2 regions of the Maribacter aquivivus genome follow, and region 1 is predicted to be linked to the other one. Evidence: riboswitches for the same ligand, from Rfam matches in the RefSeq annotation. Region 1 holds a riboswitch; the other holds the start of a gene.
What was found. Region 1 has a riboswitch for S-adenosylmethionine ahead of BUC31_RS18540 (O-acetylhomoserine aminocarboxypropyltransferase/cysteine synthase family protein). Riboswitches for the same ligand answer to the same signal wherever they lie in the genome.

Region 1 (9,307 bases):
ATTAGGTAGATTATATTTTTTTAAATAGGTATCTAGCTGCGTATCGTTCCAGTGATAAAAAGGACTCACCTTTAAAACCCCGTCTTTACTTAGACTTAAAATATCTAAACTGTCCCTATGTGCAGTCTGTCCTTTTCTTAGATTCGTAAACCAAACATCTGGCTTAAATTCTGCCATTGCCCTTTTAAAAGGCTCCAACTTTACTTGTTCCGTAAACACTGCATGTCTTGGATCATCAATTTGCGGAATACCCATAACAGCATCTCTATGTGCTGTAGTTTGCTTAGGCACAAACAATTTCACATTCAAATTCAACTTGCCAATTATCTCATCTGCATGTTTGTACGTTTTAGGCGTATTGTAACCCGTATCGCACCAAACAACAGCAATATCTTTTTTTACACCAGATACAGCATGTAAAATAGCTACTTCATATGGTCTAAAGTTTGTAGTTACTACTGGAGCTTTTGCATGCTTTACTGCCCAAGAAATAATTTCTTCTGGCGGTATACCTTTAAATTGAATGTTCAACTTCTGAACTTGTGCTTCTGTCAATGCCATAATCCTATTCTTTATTATTTACCCCACTTTACTAAATTCCAAAAACGTTCGTGAAAGAAATATAAAATCATTTTTGTCACGAAGTCAATAGAGGCAATTGATGCTGCTACCGAAAACTCACCTGTAAGTATATAAGATATGATTAACGTATCTACGGTACCTATCACCCTCCAACTGAAAGCCTTGGCAATACTACGAATTGGTTTTTCAGATGTTTTATCATCTTGATACGTAGTTTTGTTTTCTTTTTTATTTAATATAAGTTGATCTGCAATCATCTTTTACTCAATTTTTATTACCCTACTAATTTAATAGAGTTTTCAAAAATAGAATTATTTTTTAAAGTAGTCGCTCTAATTTTAAATAAATTTCATTTACCCTATAGATTTAGTAGATTATTAACAAAAGAGCATGAAAAATTAATATTTCACAATGTATTGGCTTACTGCAAAATGAAGATTTATTAAAATGATGGGATTTACGAGATGATATCCTTTAGTGTATTGTTTCGATAAACATCTAAAGCACTATCACGTACCTGCAGCATTAGCTTATGAACGGAACAGGTGTTTTCATCAGGACAATCATCACAGGTTTCGTAGAAATTAAGACTTACACAAGGTACCATGGCAATTGGTCCTTCTAAAACCCTCATAATATCGGTCATAGATATTTCTTCGGGAGATTTTATTAAATAATAACCACCTCCTTTGCCTTTTTTAGAGCCTAAGAATCCTGTTTTTCTTAAACTCAAGAGTATACTCTCCAAGAATTTCTGAGAGATGTTCTCTTTCTCAGCAATTTCTGAAATTTGAACTGGTTTCTTATCGGGTTGTGCGGCTAAATACGCCAGTGCTTTCAACCCATATTTTGTCTTTTTCGAGAGCATATTGCTAAGATAGCCAAATAAAAAATATGTGTTAAATACTTGAACCAACAAAACGTCGTTATACAGTCACAACCATTAAATTAATTATGAAAAAAGTATTCTTATTATCGATTATCACAGTTTTTACTTTAGTCTTCACATCTTGTTCAAATGATGATGACGCCGTATCTAACGCAACTGAAGAAGAAGTTGTAGGTACATGGAACCTAACAGCACTTGAAGCTACCGATGGTAGATCAGACACTACTATTGAAGGAACCACAATTCCTGCTACTTTTAAAGCAGTAGGTAAAGATTTCCAAACTATTGTCACTTTTTCTGAAGACCCACAGGTAGTAACTAGCGAAGGTTCTTATACTACAGTATTAAGTACTACTATAGCAGGAGAAAATGACACACAAGAGCAAGAAGGCGAAGACTTTTTTGCATCTGAAAAATGGAGATTAGATGGCAGTACGTTATACTTCGGTTCTGGTGAGGAAGAAGTTGGCTACACTATTGTAGAACTTAATGATTCTAAAATGTCTCTTCGTTACGAGCTAAATGAAACTGTTGAATCGTTCTTTGGAACTTCTACCGTTAGTGCTACTTACAATATGACGTTAAGTAAATAATTACAACATTATTATATATAAAAATGCCCGGTACATACCGGGCATTTTTTATTTCTGCTAGTTAGATATTTATCCTAACGCTTGCGCTATATCTGCGATGATATCATCTATATGTTCTAGACCTACAGAAATTCTAACTGTTCCGTCAGAGATACCAACAGCTGCACGTTCTTCAACACTTAATTTACTATGCGTAGTTGATGCCGGGTGCGTTACTATTGTTCTTGAATCTCCCAAATTGGCAGAAAGGGACAACAGTTTAATAGAATCAAAAAACTCCCTACCTGCGTTTAATCCTCCTTTTACCTCAAAAGCTACTACACAACCACCAGCTTTCATTTGCTTAATGGCTATCTCATATTTTGGATGCGATTTTAAGAACGGATATTTCACCCAATTTATGTTTTCATGTGCTTCTAAATACTCCGCCAGTTTTAAAGCATTTTCACAATGCCTATCTACTCGTATTGCCAAAGTCTCCAAACTTTTCGATAACACCCATGCATTGAACGGTGATAAAGCGGGACCAGTTATTCTTGAAAAACGATATACCTTGTCCATCAATTCTGCACTACCCACAGTAATACCTGCTAATACTCTACCTTGACCATCCATTAGTTTTGTACCTGAATGAATGACCAAATCTGCACCAAACTTTATAGGCTGCTGCAAATAAGGCGATGCAAAACAATTATCTATTACCAGAATTAAATTATTCTTTTTCGCAATCTTACCCAACTCCTCTAAATCTAATACATCTACCCCAGGATTCGTAGGCGTCTCTGCATAGATGATTTTTGTTTTCGGAGTGATTAAACTTTCTATTTCCTCTAATGCATCTATCTTGAAATAGGTGTGGTCAATATTCCACTTTGGAAAGAAGTTGGTAAATAATGAATGTGTTGAACCAAATATACTTCTTGCTGAAAGCACATGATCACCACTATCTAACAATGCCGCTAAAGTAGAAAACACAGCCGCCATACCAGATGCAAATGCAAAGCCACTCTCTGCACCTTCCATTTGGCAAACTTTATCTATAAATTCAGTTGAATTTGGGTTCGAGTAACGTGAATATATATTCCGCTCTTTCTCCTCCGCAAAGGATGCACGCATATCTTCTGCATCTTCAAATACAAAACTAGATGTCAAATACAACGGTACAGAATGTTCCAAGTTCTCTGTTCGCTTTAATTGCGTACGTATCGCGTTGGTTTCAAATTTATTATTGTTCTTTTTCATTTCTTATTTTTTTTGGCGTTTGCTTCAACCAAACGATTACCCTTTTTCCGCTATTCTTAGAATATCTCCAAATACTCCTCTAGCTGTAACAGCTGCTCCTGCACCTGCTCCTTGAATTACTAACGGATTTTCACCGTAAGATTCCGTATAGATTTCTATGATAGAATCTGACCCTTTTACTTGCCCTAAAGCACTTTCTTTTGGAACGGATATCAATTTCACATCTAATACACCTTTTTCCTTTTGAAGATTTCCATGCAAGTCACCTACATAACGTAAAACGTGGTTAGGTTTCTGATTCTTTTTAATTTCATTGAATTTAGCATCCAACACATCTAAATTTTCTAAAAAGAAATCAACCGCTCCTTCTTGTAATTTCTTAGGGATAAGATTATCAATATTAATATCTCCAAACTCATTATGCAAATCTAGCTCACGTGCTAAAATCAACAACTTTCTACCTACATCATTGCCAGATAAATCTTCTCGTGGATCTGGCTCTGTAAAGCCTTGCTCCATTGCATCTTTTAAAATAGATGAGAATGGTAGGTCGCTTTCTGAAAAAGTATTAAAAATATAACTTAAAGAACCAGAGAACACTCCTTTAATTCTGGTTATATTTTCGCCTGATAAATGCAATAACTTAATGGTATCTATTAGTGGTAACCCTGCACCTACATTGGTTTCATACAAATATTGCTTTTGATTCTTTTGCAACTCTTCTCGTAGCAACTGATAAAAGTCGTACCGTAAGGTATTGGCTATTTTATTTGAAGACACGATATCAAAACCATGTTCTACAAACTCAAAATAGTTTGCTACAAAGTCTTTACTTGCCGTATTATCAATAACAATCAGGTTCTCTAAATGATGACGTTTTGCAAAATCAAAGACATCTTCAACTTTATACGCCTTTCCTTTTTGCTTTAGATTCGTTTTCCAGCTTTTGGTAATTCCCTTTTCATTTAACAAAATCTTTTTAGAATTCGCGATTCCAAAAACCCGTAAATCTAACTTTTTGCGATCCTTGATTGATTTGGCAGATTTCAGAATTTGGTCTATCAAAGTTCCACCAACATTTCCATGTCCAAAAACAAGAATATTTATTTTTTTACTGATTCCAAAAACCTGCCCATGCATAACGTTTACCGCCTTATGCAAATCAGATTTTTTCACCACCAAACTCACATTCTTACCTGATACCGTATTATTGAATAATAATGGCACTATCTGGTTTTTAATCAATGCATTAAATGGATTATGGAACGTACTTAAATCTTGACCTACAATCGAAATAATAGACACATCATCTATCACCGTAATCATATTCACATCTTTAGATTCAAAATCATTACTGAATTCGTTCTCTAAGGCCAATTTTGCTCTCTTAGCCTTGTCTTTCTTAACCACAAGTCCAATGCCTCTTTCCGAAGAACCTTGAGATATTATACTTACACTAATATTACTTGATTCCAGCGCCTTAAAAATTCTGGCATCTACACCTACTTTACCTAACAAGCCGCGACCTTCAATATTGATCATGGCAACATCTTCAATTACAGAAAGTGATTTAATGCCTTCTTTGCTAGATTTGGCACTTATTAATGTTCCTTCATTATCATCATTATACGTATTTAAAATACGCAGCGGAATGTTCTTTTCAATTAGCGGAATTATCGTTTTTGCATGTAGTATGGTAGCTCCAAAATTCGCTAATTCATTTGCCTCTTCATAAGAAAGATTTTCTAACTTTTTAGCTTCTGGCACATAATCAGGATTTGCAGTATATATTCCGTCAACATGTGTATAATTCTGCAATTCTTCAGCATCTAAAAAATTTGCTAAAAGTGCTGCTGAATAATTACTCCCATTTCTACCTAAAGTAGTTGTCTCTCCATCTAACGTAGATGAGATAAAACCGGTGACCACTGCTACAGTATTTTTGGGAATTTCAGCAAACTTGAGTAAAACCTGCTCTTTTGATTCTGCTTCCAATACTTTGGCATCACCAAATGTATTATCGGTCTTTATCACCTTACGGGTATCTACCAGCGCTGCATTGATACCTTTTCCTATTAATAATTTAGTAACCAACTTGGCAGAAATCAATTCACCATAAGCTAGTACCTCATCTTTAATTTTAGCACTGTAATCACCCAACAAAGAAACGCCTTCATACAACTTCGCCAAGCCTTTAAACTCTGCCGATAAATTGATATTCTTATAGGTATGCTTTTGATATTTTTCTAGAGCTACAAAGTCCGACTTATAGTCTTTTCCCTTTGCAGCTTTCTCCAACATTTCTTCTAACTGATCTGTAGCTTTTTCCCTAGCGGATAAAACAATGGCAATGTTCTCATCATTCTTTACCTTATTGGCAACAATATCTAATACACGCTCTAGCCCTTCTCCGTTGCTCAAGGACTTACCTCCAAACTTTAGAATCTTTATTTTCTTGACATTTCCGTTGGTGTTGAAAATACCACCTAGCAGTTTCTCCATTTGATCGAACTCGATCAAAAACGCATCATGACCATGTAATGACTGAACCTCTCCATAGGTAACGTTACTCTTAGCTTGCGCCAATTGCTTAAACGTATCTTTATTTTCTTGTGCGGTAAAGAACATATCAGAATCGACACCAATAATATGAATGTTGGTATCGCTATTTTGCAATTTAATGAAATTCTCATCTCCACCTCTAGTAACATCAATGGTCTTCAACAACTGGTTCATCAACTTGTAAGCCGATAATTGAAAACGCTCTTGTAGTTTATCGCCATGATGCATTAACCAGCTTTCTACATTAAAAACCTTTAGCTCTTCATTTGTACTTCTTTTGAAGCGCTCTTTGAAGGAAGCGGGAGTTCTATAGCATAACATTGCATGCATACGCGCATCATGTACAGGCTGCTTGGAGTTCACTAAAAACTGCTCTTGAATCTGACAATTGGCAATTAACCAATCGGTCGATTTCCAGTCAGATGCCACAGGTATTAAATGCTCTGTCAGTGTTGGGTGTAATGCTGCCATTTCCCAAGCAATACCGCCACCTAAAGACCCACCAATTAAAGCAAACAAACGTTCTACTTTCAACTGCTGTAATCCTAATAAGAACATTCTTGCTACATCTCCGGCAACAAAATCTTTATAGTTTTCAATAACGAATTTATCATGACCATTCCCTGGAATGTTGAATGCCAAAATGGTATATTTTTGGGTATCAATACATTTTTCATCACCAATAAGTGCAGACCACCAACCATCATCTCCGGTAACATTAGAGTTTCCCGTTAATGCATGGTTCACCAAAATAATAGGCGCTGTATGTAACTTTTTACCGAATACCTGATAAGACAATTGAATGTCTTGAGAGATCCCGCTTAAGGTCTTGTATTTTTTAATCTGTAATTGATGTAACATCTATTTCAAAATCAATTTATGGCTTGGCTTCGACTTTGCTCAGCCACCAGCACTAGTATTTTATTATCAAATAATCGGTCACTTGAGCTTTACTCAGCAACCGATTGTTTAGTCTTTTTTGCTTATACCTTGTTCAGTAATCTAAATTAAAGACTAGCAAATGCCTGTTCTAAATCGGCTTTTAAATCTTCAATATCTTCTAGACCAACAGACAAACGAATTAAATCTTGACCTACACCTGCACTTTCTTGCTGCTCTGCAGTTAATTGTTGGTGCGTTGTACTTGCTGGGTGAATGATTAATGACTTCGTATCTCCAATATTAGCTAACAAAGAAAATATCTTCGTAGCATCGGTTACTTTTTTAGCAGCTTCAAATCCGCCATTAACGCCAAAGGTAACTAATCCGCTTTGTCCTTTTGGCAAGTATTCTTTAGCTAATGCGTTGTACTTGTTGCTCTTAAGCCCTGGATAGTTTACCCATTCCACTTCTTTTCTACCCTCTAACCAAGTTGCTAATTCTAATGCGTTTGCACTGTGTTGCTTAATACGAACTGGCAAGGTTTCTAAACCTTGTATAATTTGAAATGCGTTAAACGGACTCAATGCTCCGCCAAAATCACGTAAGCCTTCTAAAATTAATCTAAAGGTAAACGCTGCAGCTCCTAATGCTTCGCTATATACTAGACCGTGGTAACCTGCAGATGGCTCCGTAAATTCCGGGAATTTTCCGTTAGTCCAGTCAAACGTACCTGCGTCAATAATAGCACCTCCTAAAGAAGTTCCTTGTCCGCCAATGTACTTTGTCAATGAATGAATTACCAAGTTTGCTCCGTGCTCAATTGGGTTTAACAATGACGGAGTAGCAACTGTATTATCCACTATAAATGGAACACCTGCCGCTTTAGATTCTTTTGAAATTCCTTTCAAATCCAACACATCTAATTTCGGATTCCCTAAAGACTCCACAAAGAATGCTCTTGTATTGTCTTGTACCGCTTTTCCAAAATTTTCAGGATCTGATGCATCTACGAATGTTGTTGTGATTCCGAATCTTGGTAAGGTTACGTTCAATAAGTTAAACGTACCACCATACAAACTGCTTGATGCCACAATGTGATCACCTGCTTTTAATAATGTCAATAAACCAGTTGAGATTGCAGCTGTACCCGATGCAAATACTACCGCACCAATACCACCCTCTACAGCAGCTAATCTATCTTGTAAAATTTGATTCGTCGGATTGTTTAAACGTGTGTAAATAAAACCTAGTTCTTTTAAAGAAAATAAGTTTGCCGCATGGTCTGTATCGTTAAATACATACGATGATGTCTGATAAATAGGCACTGCCCTTGTACCACCGTTGGTAGTTGTGTCGTGACCTGCGTGTAATGCGTTTGTTGCTAATTTGTAGTTACTCATGATTTTGTTGTTTTTAAAAATTGTTTAAATAATTAAAAAGCTCAACCTCGACCTGCAAAAATTGCGGGTAGGTAAAATCAAAAAGTTATAAGAAAGTAATATCGATAAAAAATCGATTACTGTTATCCATCCCCTAAGGGTAGAATGTAGCACCTTCTTTGTATGGAACAAAGGGTTGCTAAGGTTTCAAAGGGTCTAATCCCTCCACCTTTCTTGATAACTATTCAATAAGTGTGTGAACTTTGAGCTACAAATATTGGGCAGAAGATTTTAAAAACCTAGTATTTTATGAAAAATATATAATTTGAGGTTTTGTTGTTAGTTTTCTGTGGGATTTCAGGTTGATAAAAAATGTTTACCTAAAAGGTTCTCGATACACTCTTGACCTACGAAAAATAGGTCAAAAGCACTCGAACTAGCAATACGTTAATATACTTTTTAATAAATTATTACTTTGATGCCCCGCTACTCCAACACAGAAAACTCAATACTAGAATCTGTAAATACCGTATGGGTTTGAGTTTTAAAATCTGATTCATCTGCTTCAAAGATATTATCTACATAAGTCTGAGGATTTAAATCTATCAACGGAAACCACGTGCTCTGTAATTGCACCTGTAACTTGTGCCCTTTTTTAATAGTATGAAAAACATCTTGCAGCTTTATGTTTACTTCTGTCTTTTGATTCGCTACAAATGGCTCTGGATTGGCAAAGCTATTTCTAAATCTACCTCTAAGCACCTCACTACGTACCATTAAATGGTAGTTGCTCATTTTTAAGTGGTCTTGCATACCTTCATAGGCTGGTTCATCTGCCGGGTGTACGTCAATAATTTTTACAATCCAATCTGCCGCGGTACCCGTAGTGGCTACTTTTAGTTTTGCTAGAATATCTCCGGCTAGGGTCATATCATTTTCCATCACTTCGGTTTCAAAAACCAAAACATCACCACGGCGAGCAGCAAAACGCTGATCATCTGTCATGTATTTTCTTGGTGTAAATACCGTTTTAATATCTTCTGAATACGGGACTGGTTTTTTAATATCACTAATGAATTTTACTTCCTCTATTGCTTTTGGCTCGGTAGTCAGTTCTTGATTTGCAGATAAGTACATATCTTTTTTAACTACACCTTCTGGTGGCCAAGTATCATAGG
Region 2 (9,307 bases), on a different contig from region 1:
ATGGCGAAACCTTTACAATTAAAAGTTTATACTAAAAATTTGGAGAAAGACTGAAGTTGTTAATTGCAGCTGAAATTTCATACCCTAAACGGACACCTTCATCACTATCAGCTTGTATATGCACACCTAAGGGTATTCTTGAATATCCGTTTTCTTCTGCCATTTCAGAAAAAGAACTGAAGCTTCTAGAATCACTTCTAAATTCTGATCGTCCGGCATGGGTTCTATCCGTAAAATTGATTGCATCACCACCAAATATGTCCATAAATACTCCAGATGCCACAGCTGCAAAGGTTGCATGACCTGAAGGATACGCAGGAAAAGCAGGATTTGGAGAGGAAATAAACCGTGCTAAATTCGTTTGAAAATCGTCATTTATATATTCTAAAATATATCTACTTGGACGCTCCGTATTGTAAGTATATTTATCATCCCAAGCCGAAACTGCTGCATCATTCATCGCGAAACCCAATTTTAATAATAGCTCTAAGGTTTGCTCATAATCTAAATCTTCTTGGTCAATAAGCTGATTTGCTATTGAAAACTGACGACCTGGAGGACTCATCATTAACCCCTCTACATCATCTGACCAGAATTCTGAAATCCATAAGTCTTCATTATCTTCCAATCTTGCCGTGGTTGCAGTACTTTCCACCTCATCCATTTGATTATAATAACCACTATTCCTATTCCCACTATGTGAAAAAGGTGGTGGTGTACTAGAAGTCTGTTCTGGAGAAATCACAAAAGTTCTTACCCTGTTCCAATAAGGAAACCATGCAGTTTCTCCCTCTGAAGCCGCCCAAAGACCCTCACCCACAGGAGCTACATAAGAACCCGGATTTGGATCTAATTGCTGGGTTTCAGCTTCGTTATCCGTTTGGCTATAGGCAATGACCATTTCTGCGACCAATGCTCCCCATTCCTCAGAATCTTCTATTTCTTCTTGAGATAAATTTTCGGAAAGTTCTTCTGCCATTTCATTTTCTAAAGTGGTAATACCTGCTTTAGCATTGTTGGATACACTGAACATAAAATGATCGAATACCAAGGCATAACACGTGTTTAATGCCAAATTTCTATCTACAGTATCAGCCCTATCATCTTGGTCTAGATTAAAACCTTGCAATTGATTTCTAGTTGATCCATAGCCGTCCATGTCTGCAACTGCAGTTTCATATCCCGCCAAATGAATATATGCCAAAGCTCTCGCAGTAGTATTTGGTCTTAAACCGTTCGTGTATCGATCTAATACCAACCACAGATCATTCCAATCCGTTATAAGCTGTACGGTCTCTTCCGAAGGGTTTAAACCGTTGTTTCGATCGTTCTGTCTTCTGGCGGTTAAGGAATCTTGAGCTACGGTATCAAAATCATCTGTATCCGTCTCGCTAATTTCTAGCACATCTAATTCATCTTTTGCACAAGATTGAACTAAAATCACCGATAAAATTAGTAGCACCCATCCTATATTAAAGTTTCTCATAAATTTTCGCATTAAGGTTAATGTTTATTTCAGGCTATTTTTTTTGCCTTTTCCTTAATACGTTTAGCTTATGATTTTACCCAACCCTTATTTTAAAAATAAATAGAATTAATTTTTGGGTGCTGAAAAAATGGTAATATAAATTGAAGTTCCAATATTCATTGAGCGGTTAAAACTGTATGCTTAATTGAAGGTTGGGAGCAAAGGCTATAGTTTTACGATAGGGGTCGTCAACCGGTGGTTCATTCTGAAAGATATTGACAATATTATCTTGGTCATATAAATTAACGAACGAAAGACCTACTATACCTTTCCAACTTTTTTTAGGATTTGAAAAGGCATACGTGGCAGATACATCTAATTGGTGCATATGGGGAAATCTGTCTGTGTACCCAATATCTAAATCGTCCTGAGAAGTACCTTCGTCTGTTTCAAAATCTGGAACAACTACAGGCATACCAGAAAAGAAACCCCAAGTTACAGCCAAGTTTAAGGGATCTAAATGCCATAGCCCTGTTACGTGTAAAATGTGACGCTGATCAAAGTAAATAGGCAATGTTTTTCCAAAGTCGGTATCTACTTCACTTAAGGAATAGCTAAAGAGTGTTTCAAAATTATTCCACCGTTTTTTTACAAAGAGATCGGCACCCATACTTTTTAGCTTTCCTTTTTCTAGCGTATCCGTATTGGTCTGTAATGTTACGTTATTGGTATTTCTAATATATAGTTCCAAATCTACCAACCAGCCAGATTTGTTGTACAAAGCCCCAAGCATAGTTTGGTAACCCTCCAATACCGCTGTGGTTTGATCAGGTAAATACCAGAATTGCGTCTGATTATTGAAATCATCAAAATCGTCACGTAGTTTTTTTTGAATGAATTGATGTGATCGACCTGCCGAAGTTTTTAAATATAATGCATCACTTGTTCTAACATTTATTGAAATTCTAGGGTCTGCAAAGAATCTTTTATTAGGATCGTAATAATCTGTGTGCATCCCAAAATTAGCCGTTACCTTATCGTTCCAATTCTTATTAAAGGATGCGTACATACTATGCGTCATTGCATCTTGATCTCTACGGCTGTCAATGCTATTCTCATCATTTCGCTCATCAAACCTTAAACTGTAATCTGTTAATGTATATCCTGTTTCTAGAGCGGTATTTTCGTTTAGTTGTAATTGAACTTCAGTGATGAACCTAGTATCTTCAATGGTATTGGAGTATTTCTCAAAACTTGAACGCTCTGATGCAGAAAAACCTTCACTTTTATTATCTATAAATAGTGATGATTTGCTAAACCGTGCCTGCGCTTTAAGCTTCTCTGAGAATGTACCTTCCCACTTTACGGTCATACCCCAGTTATCTAGAGACAAATCCCTAAAATCTTTATTATCCTTATCATCAGTATCTTCTAGAGTTGCCGACAATAGGTTTTGAATACTGATATAACTAACGGTTGCCTTATGGTTTTCATTAATATCATAGACGAGTTTTGAATTGATATCATAAAATCCCACTTTAAAAAATTCACTATTGACATCATCGGCAACATCCTCTAAACGACTACCCTGAAAATTAAGATTAGAGAAGGCAGTTAATTTTGGGGAATTAATACTAGGGTAATTAGACCTAGCAGCAACATATAATGCCAATTTATCCTTTACCAAAGGCATTTGAACAGTTGCCCCTGCATAAACGGTATTTGCCTGTACTTCATATAAGGTGGAATCTGGCACCGTATTATTCGTGGTCATATGTATGAGTCCGCCTACACGACCTCCCCATTTTGCAGCCAAGGTATTTCTCTGTATTTCAATTTTACTGACAGTAGTAGGGTTATAGGGTGCTATGGCGCCATAAAAATGCCCGTTATGGTAAATGGGTATATCGTCAATTTCAATAAGTGATTGGTCAAATGTACTTCCTCTAAAATTTAAACTACCAGGTTTACCACTTGGCGTATGTACTCCCGGTATATTTTTAACCACATTGAAAACATCACCATCAGTTTCCCCAGCTAGTAAACCCAATGACCTCATATCTATATGAAAGGTATTATCACTAATCTTAGCATTAACTCCCCTTGTCAAATAATCGGTTATTTGAACTTCATTCAAATGAATCATAGCATGTTCTAAGCGCACAGGTGTTTTTAATGCCCCCAACTCAGAAGCTATTATATCTAATTTGGAATAAAATGAAGCACGTATATGAACTGAATCTAATGCGAATATATTCTTGATCGTATACCTTGAATTAATAGGATACAAAAAGCGCTCTTCTCCCTTATTAATTTGAATGGTTATATTAGGAATAGCTTCGCTATTTTCTGCATCTATAACACTAAATGAAATATCATTTCTAATAGGTACTACCATATATGAGTTGATTCCATCTTTAATAAATTTGATAGGAGCCTTTTCATTTATATTCGCTAAACAATTTTCTAACGATTCGCAATCATGTGAAGAGGAGGGAAGTACAACTTGATCTAAAAGTGTGTGGTTATAGATAAAATCTACATTATAAGTGGCTTTTAATTCATCTAAAAAATCTACTAATTTTAATGTAGGACCGTTTTGAGAAAATGATACGCAAGGAAAAAAAATACAACACCAACTTAGAACAAGAAACTGAAGTAACGCTCTCTTATGCTTATACATAGGTCTCATATTCTGATTTATACGTTCAATACTATTCAAAAATAACTGTATTATCTTCTTGAAGCTCGTATTTAATTTCCATTGTAGTAAAAATGGTGTTTAAAGTTTGTTGCAAATCTTTATGCGCTATTGTACCTGTAAACTGAAGTGTACCATACTTTTTTGGAAGATTGACCTCTACATTATAATAGCGTTTCACATCAGCTATAACTGTTTTTAGCGGAGTTCTATCATAGGTACTTAAACCATTCATCCATTCCGGACTTAAATATTCGTGTTTATCTTTTTTAAGTTTGCCATTTACTAAAAATACACTTTGCCCTTTCGTAATAATTTCTGAATTGTTTTTATACGAAACTTCTATTTTACCTTCATAACAGTATACCGAAAACTGTTCCTTTTGTGTGCTTATATTAAACTGCGTACCCAACACAGAAACTTGTGCCGTAGGAGTTTTTACTATAAAAGGAGCACCGCTGGTTACGTTAAAAAATGCTTGACCTGAAAGAGTAAGAATTCTACTGTCCTCCCAATCATCTTTATTATATGTTATGCTTGATGCAGCATCTAATTCAACCAAAGAACCTGTTGGTAGTTCAACTGTTTTACTCTCTGCAATTTTGGTAGCAATAGTAGTGGAACTAGTTGACGTTAAATACCAAACCAAACTACAGGAAAGTAATATAGCTACACTTGCGGCAATACGCAGCCAATTTTTATTGCTCTTTTTTAATGGAACAACTGTCTTATTCTCTTCCGTTAACTTGGCTAAGCCTGCATCTAGATTAAATGGTTTTACCTTCCAGGTATCTATATCATCAATTACAGTTTTAAGCGCATCTAGTTCACCCGATTCTTTCAGTTGTTCTTTCTCCTCGTTACTTAAACGATCATCCATCCAACGGGCAATTAAATTTTTATCTTCTAAATGCTTGCTCATACTAGTAGTACGTTTAAAAAACTATTTAACCAACCTGCTAAATAGAAAAATTTTTAATTTCTGTAATACTGTTCAATTTTATCAATGCTTTTGAAATACGTTTTTCAATAGCTGTCTCGCTAACCTCTAGCCTTATCGCTATTTCTTTATAAGTAAGCTTGTCTATTCTATTCATTAAAAAAGCCTCGCGTTGCTTTTCTGGTAAATCTGAAATTACGGACTCTAGTTTTAACTGAAATTCTTTTGTTCTTAATTTAAAATAAGGGTCTTCATTATCTTGTTCCTTAACCAATCCTTTTTCAAATTTTAAAGCAACTTTCTTATTACGTAATGTATCGATCATTAGATTTCGTGAAATACTATATAGAAAACTGGCTACTTTTTTATAAACCACCGTACTACATAAAGACCACAATTTAACGAAAGAATCATGTACAATATCTTCTGCCCGCTGCATATCACCAAACTTATAGTAAAGATAATTTCGCAAACCTTCTGCATGGGTTCGATAAATGTTATTATAAACGCTCTCTTCGCAAACCGATGGTTCTTGACCCATTCTTTAATATTAAATTCTAAAAGACCTACTGTAAAGGTATTACCCCCAAAAGTAGCTATTACCCCTTTATCTGCAAGATACTCTAAAATAAAAAACCTATAGTTTCCTATAGGTTTTATGATATTTAATATGCTAAATTAATTTATTTGCTACAGTTTTGATTGTAAAAAAGAACAATCGCAGCTAATTCTGCACCTTTACCATATTCATCATCCTTAAAGTCACCGTCATTCATTTTTTGAATTAGTTCTTTGCAATCACCTAATTGCTTTTTTACTTTTTTCTTGTATCCAATCCAATCCACATCGCCAACAATTAGTCGGTATACTTGTTCAATAGTGTTAGACCCTGGTTTTTTAATATAATACTTAATAATCGTACCTCTACTACTAGGTCCTCTAACAACTCTTCTTGAAACTTGCGAACTTTGACTTGCTGTTAAATTACCACTTTGAGCATTTGAAATATCATTTTCAACCTTCATACTACCGTAGTTGGTTTGAATATTACGTGCAACTAGCATTGTTTCTCCAGAAATAATCACCTGAAATTCTTCTAATTTCTTAGATTTTGGAGAGGTTCTAAAATATTCAATATCTCCAGTTTTTATATGTTCAATATCATCATGTTCAATTTTATTAGGTTCCGAAGTTTCAATTTCAGTAAAAAGAATTTTACTTCCTTTATTTTCAATAATTCCTTTTTTAATATCTCCGTTTTTAAAAGTTACTACACCTTTGTTTTGAGCAAATACATTTGAAATAAAAAGAAACAATACGGCAAATGGTAACATCTTGAAATTCATAGGTAATGGTTTTGAAATTTATGAGATGCTAGAACGGACTTTTATCAGAAAAATTACTTTTTAAAAGTCATTGCGTTATACTAAAGGTTACTTCATATATTTTGGCTTGAAACCAATGAACAATAATGTATAAATAAACAAAAGCAGTAAATACCAAGTATTACTTATCAAATCTAAATAATCGATTTTCCCTTTTGAGAAGCTCAAAATCATTAAAACCTGAGCGCCATAGGGTAGTAAACCTTGAAATATACAAGCAAAAATATCTAATATTGAAGCGGTCTTTTTATTATCTAAATGGTACTCGTCATTTATAGTTTTTGCAATAGGACCAGCAATAATAATGGACACCGTATTATTCGCAATCGCCATATTAATGGTACTTACTAAAGTGGCAATACCAAATTGTGCTGACTTCTTATTTTTAATCAGTTTTTTAATATTGACCAATATAAATTCGATGCCTCCATTTCTTTCAACCAATGCAGCTAAGCCACCTGTCAATAATGACAATAGAAATATTTCAGTCATATTGGTAAATCCGGTATACGCGATTTTAGTTGATTCTATCAGGGTAAAGTCTCCGTAGGCAATTCCTAATGCACCTGCTACAATTGTACCTAACAATAAAGTTACAAACACATTAACTCCCACAATCGAAAGAATAATAACTAATACATATGGCATAATTTTTATGATGGAATAATTATAAACTGTGGTTTCAGTTACGACGGACTCCAACCCCAATCCCTGAAATACTAAAATAGTTATGGTGAATAACGCTGCAGGTACCGCTATTTTAATATTCTGCTTAAACTTATCGCTCATTTTACAACCTAACGATTGTGTAGCTGCAATGGTGGTATCTGAGATGACAGATAAATTATCACCAAACATACTACCACCTAACAAGGCACCACATAATATTGCCAAATCTGCACTGCTTTCATCTGCAAAACCAACTACAATGGGTGCCAATGCTACAATTGCACCAACTGATGTTCCAGTAGAAACAGATAAAAATCCAGCAATAATAAAGATGCCTACATAAATATATTGAATGGCTATGACATCTAAACCAAGGTTTACAATAGCATTTACACTGCCTGTTTCATTTGTAATAGCCGCAAAAGCACCAGCTAACAAATAAATAAGACACATGGTCAATATCTTATCATCTCCACAGCCTTTCAGTAGTGTATTAATTTTAGAAGAAATGGTTTGCCTAAATAATATAAATGCGACCACTATACCAACTATTACCGCAATAGGAGCTGGTAAAGCATAGAAATCATTCTGATATATACCTACCCCTAAAAACGTAAATACAAATACGAACAAGGGTATTAAAGCTGAAAATTTGGGAGTTCTGTCTTTTGTGTTTGCCATTTCTTTCTTTGTTCTATAAAGGAAATAGTAGCAAATAAGTAGACACATGAGTTAACATTTGTTCCAACTAATTGGCTTATCTATTTAGCACCTTGCTTGTTATTGCAGGTTGCTATCTCCTTTTTTTGAGATTCTTGATAATTATTTAAGGCGGCAAATGTAGTCTATAAATCTTTCTACTAAATCTTAAAAAAGGTTAATTTATTTTAATAGAATTCCTATAGAAACACTCCTACATAATTACCTTAAATTTAACTTCAATTATTATTTCATTAACAACCTTGCGTATTTTAATGGTCGAAGTTTGGCATCATAACATCAACTAATTCAATTATTTACACCTGAAGAATCATTACTTAAAAGCTATTGCTGTAACATTTTTATTATTGACAGCCTTTTCTTGTACGACAGAAGTTGACGAATTTGGAGAAGATTTTGATCGAGACAAAATGGATATGTTTTTCACTAGAATTGAAGAAAAAAATTTAGGCATGGGCAGTATTTCAATTTTCAAAGATGGAAAAGAAGACTATCAAAATTCTTTTGGATTTATTGATATTGAAAATAATATGGAAGCCAATTCAGCTTCTAAATATAGAATAGCTTCCATTACAAAAACATTTACTGCAACCATTATCATGCAACTTGTTGAAGAAAATAAATTAAGCTTAGAGACTACACTTGACAACTACTTTCCAGAAATACCCAATGCCGAAATTATTACTATTGAGTATTTACTAAGACATAGAAGCGGACTTTTTAATTATACAAGTGGTGAATTCGAGGCAGGAAGAAATTTTGAATCTGCCACACGCTCAGAACTTATAGACTATTTCATAAGTAGCGGAACCATTTTTGAACCTGACGACAGGTACGAGTATTCAAATACCAATTATGTTTTATTATCTTTTATAATAGAAGATTTAGATGCCAAAACATACGACCAATCTTTAAATGATAGAATAGCTGTTCCTTTAGAACTGGTAGATACTTACAATGGTGAGGTTACTAATTCTGAAGACAATGAAGCTTTTTCATATTTTCTTGAAAATGATAATTGGACACCTATTTTAGAAACGCATTATACATTATTACAAGGCACTGGTTCAATTATATCTTCAGCTAAAGGTGTAAATATCTTTTATCAAGCTTTATTCGACGGCAAGCTAATTTCAGAAAACTCATTAAGTCTTATGACAAATATGGTAGATGGTTATGGATTTGGTCTAAATTCTCCTGCTTTCTATAATAAACAAGGATTTGGACATACTGGAAGTATTGATGGTTATAGATCATCTACAGTATACTTCCCTTCTGATGATGTCACAATAACGTATGTATCTAATGGTGTAAATATGGTACCGAATGATATTTTAATTGGTGCGCTGAGTATTTATTCTGGTTTAGATTATGACCTGCCTTAAAATAGATGAGATAACCTAACGTTTTTTGACCCAAGAATC

Region 2: it holds a riboswitch for S-adenosylmethionine, as region 1 does, so the genes downstream of both, BUC31_RS11895 (Na+/H+ antiporter NhaC family protein) here and BUC31_RS18540 (O-acetylhomoserine aminocarboxypropyltransferase/cysteine synthase family protein) in region 1, are expected to answer to the same signal.

Annotation. Positions count from the first base shown of each region.
Region 1 is NZ_FQZX01000004.1:89,871-99,177, forward strand. It holds gene BUC31_RS18510 (phosphoadenosine phosphosulfate reductase domain-containing protein) at 1-561, opposite strand, end outside; gene BUC31_RS18515 (DUF2061 domain-containing protein) at 576-839, opposite strand; gene BUC31_RS18520 (RrF2 family transcriptional regulator) at 1,040-1,450, opposite strand; gene BUC31_RS18525 (hypothetical protein) at 1,537-2,064, shown strand; gene BUC31_RS18530 (trans-sulfuration enzyme family protein) at 2,134-3,306, opposite strand; gene thrA (bifunctional aspartate kinase/homoserine dehydrogenase I) at 3,343-6,729, opposite strand; gene BUC31_RS18540 (O-acetylhomoserine aminocarboxypropyltransferase/cysteine synthase family protein) at 6,876-8,150, opposite strand; SAM riboswitch class I at 8,270-8,373, opposite strand; gene BUC31_RS18545 (CocE/NonD family hydrolase) at 8,616-9,307, opposite strand, start outside.
Region 2 is NZ_FQZX01000002.1:341,550-350,856, forward strand. It holds gene BUC31_RS11870 (vanadium-dependent haloperoxidase) at 32-1,486, opposite strand; gene BUC31_RS11875 (TonB-dependent receptor plug domain-containing protein) at 1,656-4,151, opposite strand; gene BUC31_RS11880 (FecR family protein) at 4,183-5,091, opposite strand; gene BUC31_RS11885 (RNA polymerase sigma factor) at 5,129-5,650, opposite strand; gene BUC31_RS11890 (hypothetical protein) at 5,793-6,455, opposite strand; gene BUC31_RS11895 (Na+/H+ antiporter NhaC family protein) at 6,543-7,844, opposite strand; SAM-I-IV-variant riboswitch at 7,892-7,990, opposite strand; gene BUC31_RS11900 (serine hydrolase domain-containing protein) at 8,231-9,268, shown strand; gene BUC31_RS11905 (SPOR domain-containing protein) at 9,284-9,307, opposite strand, start outside.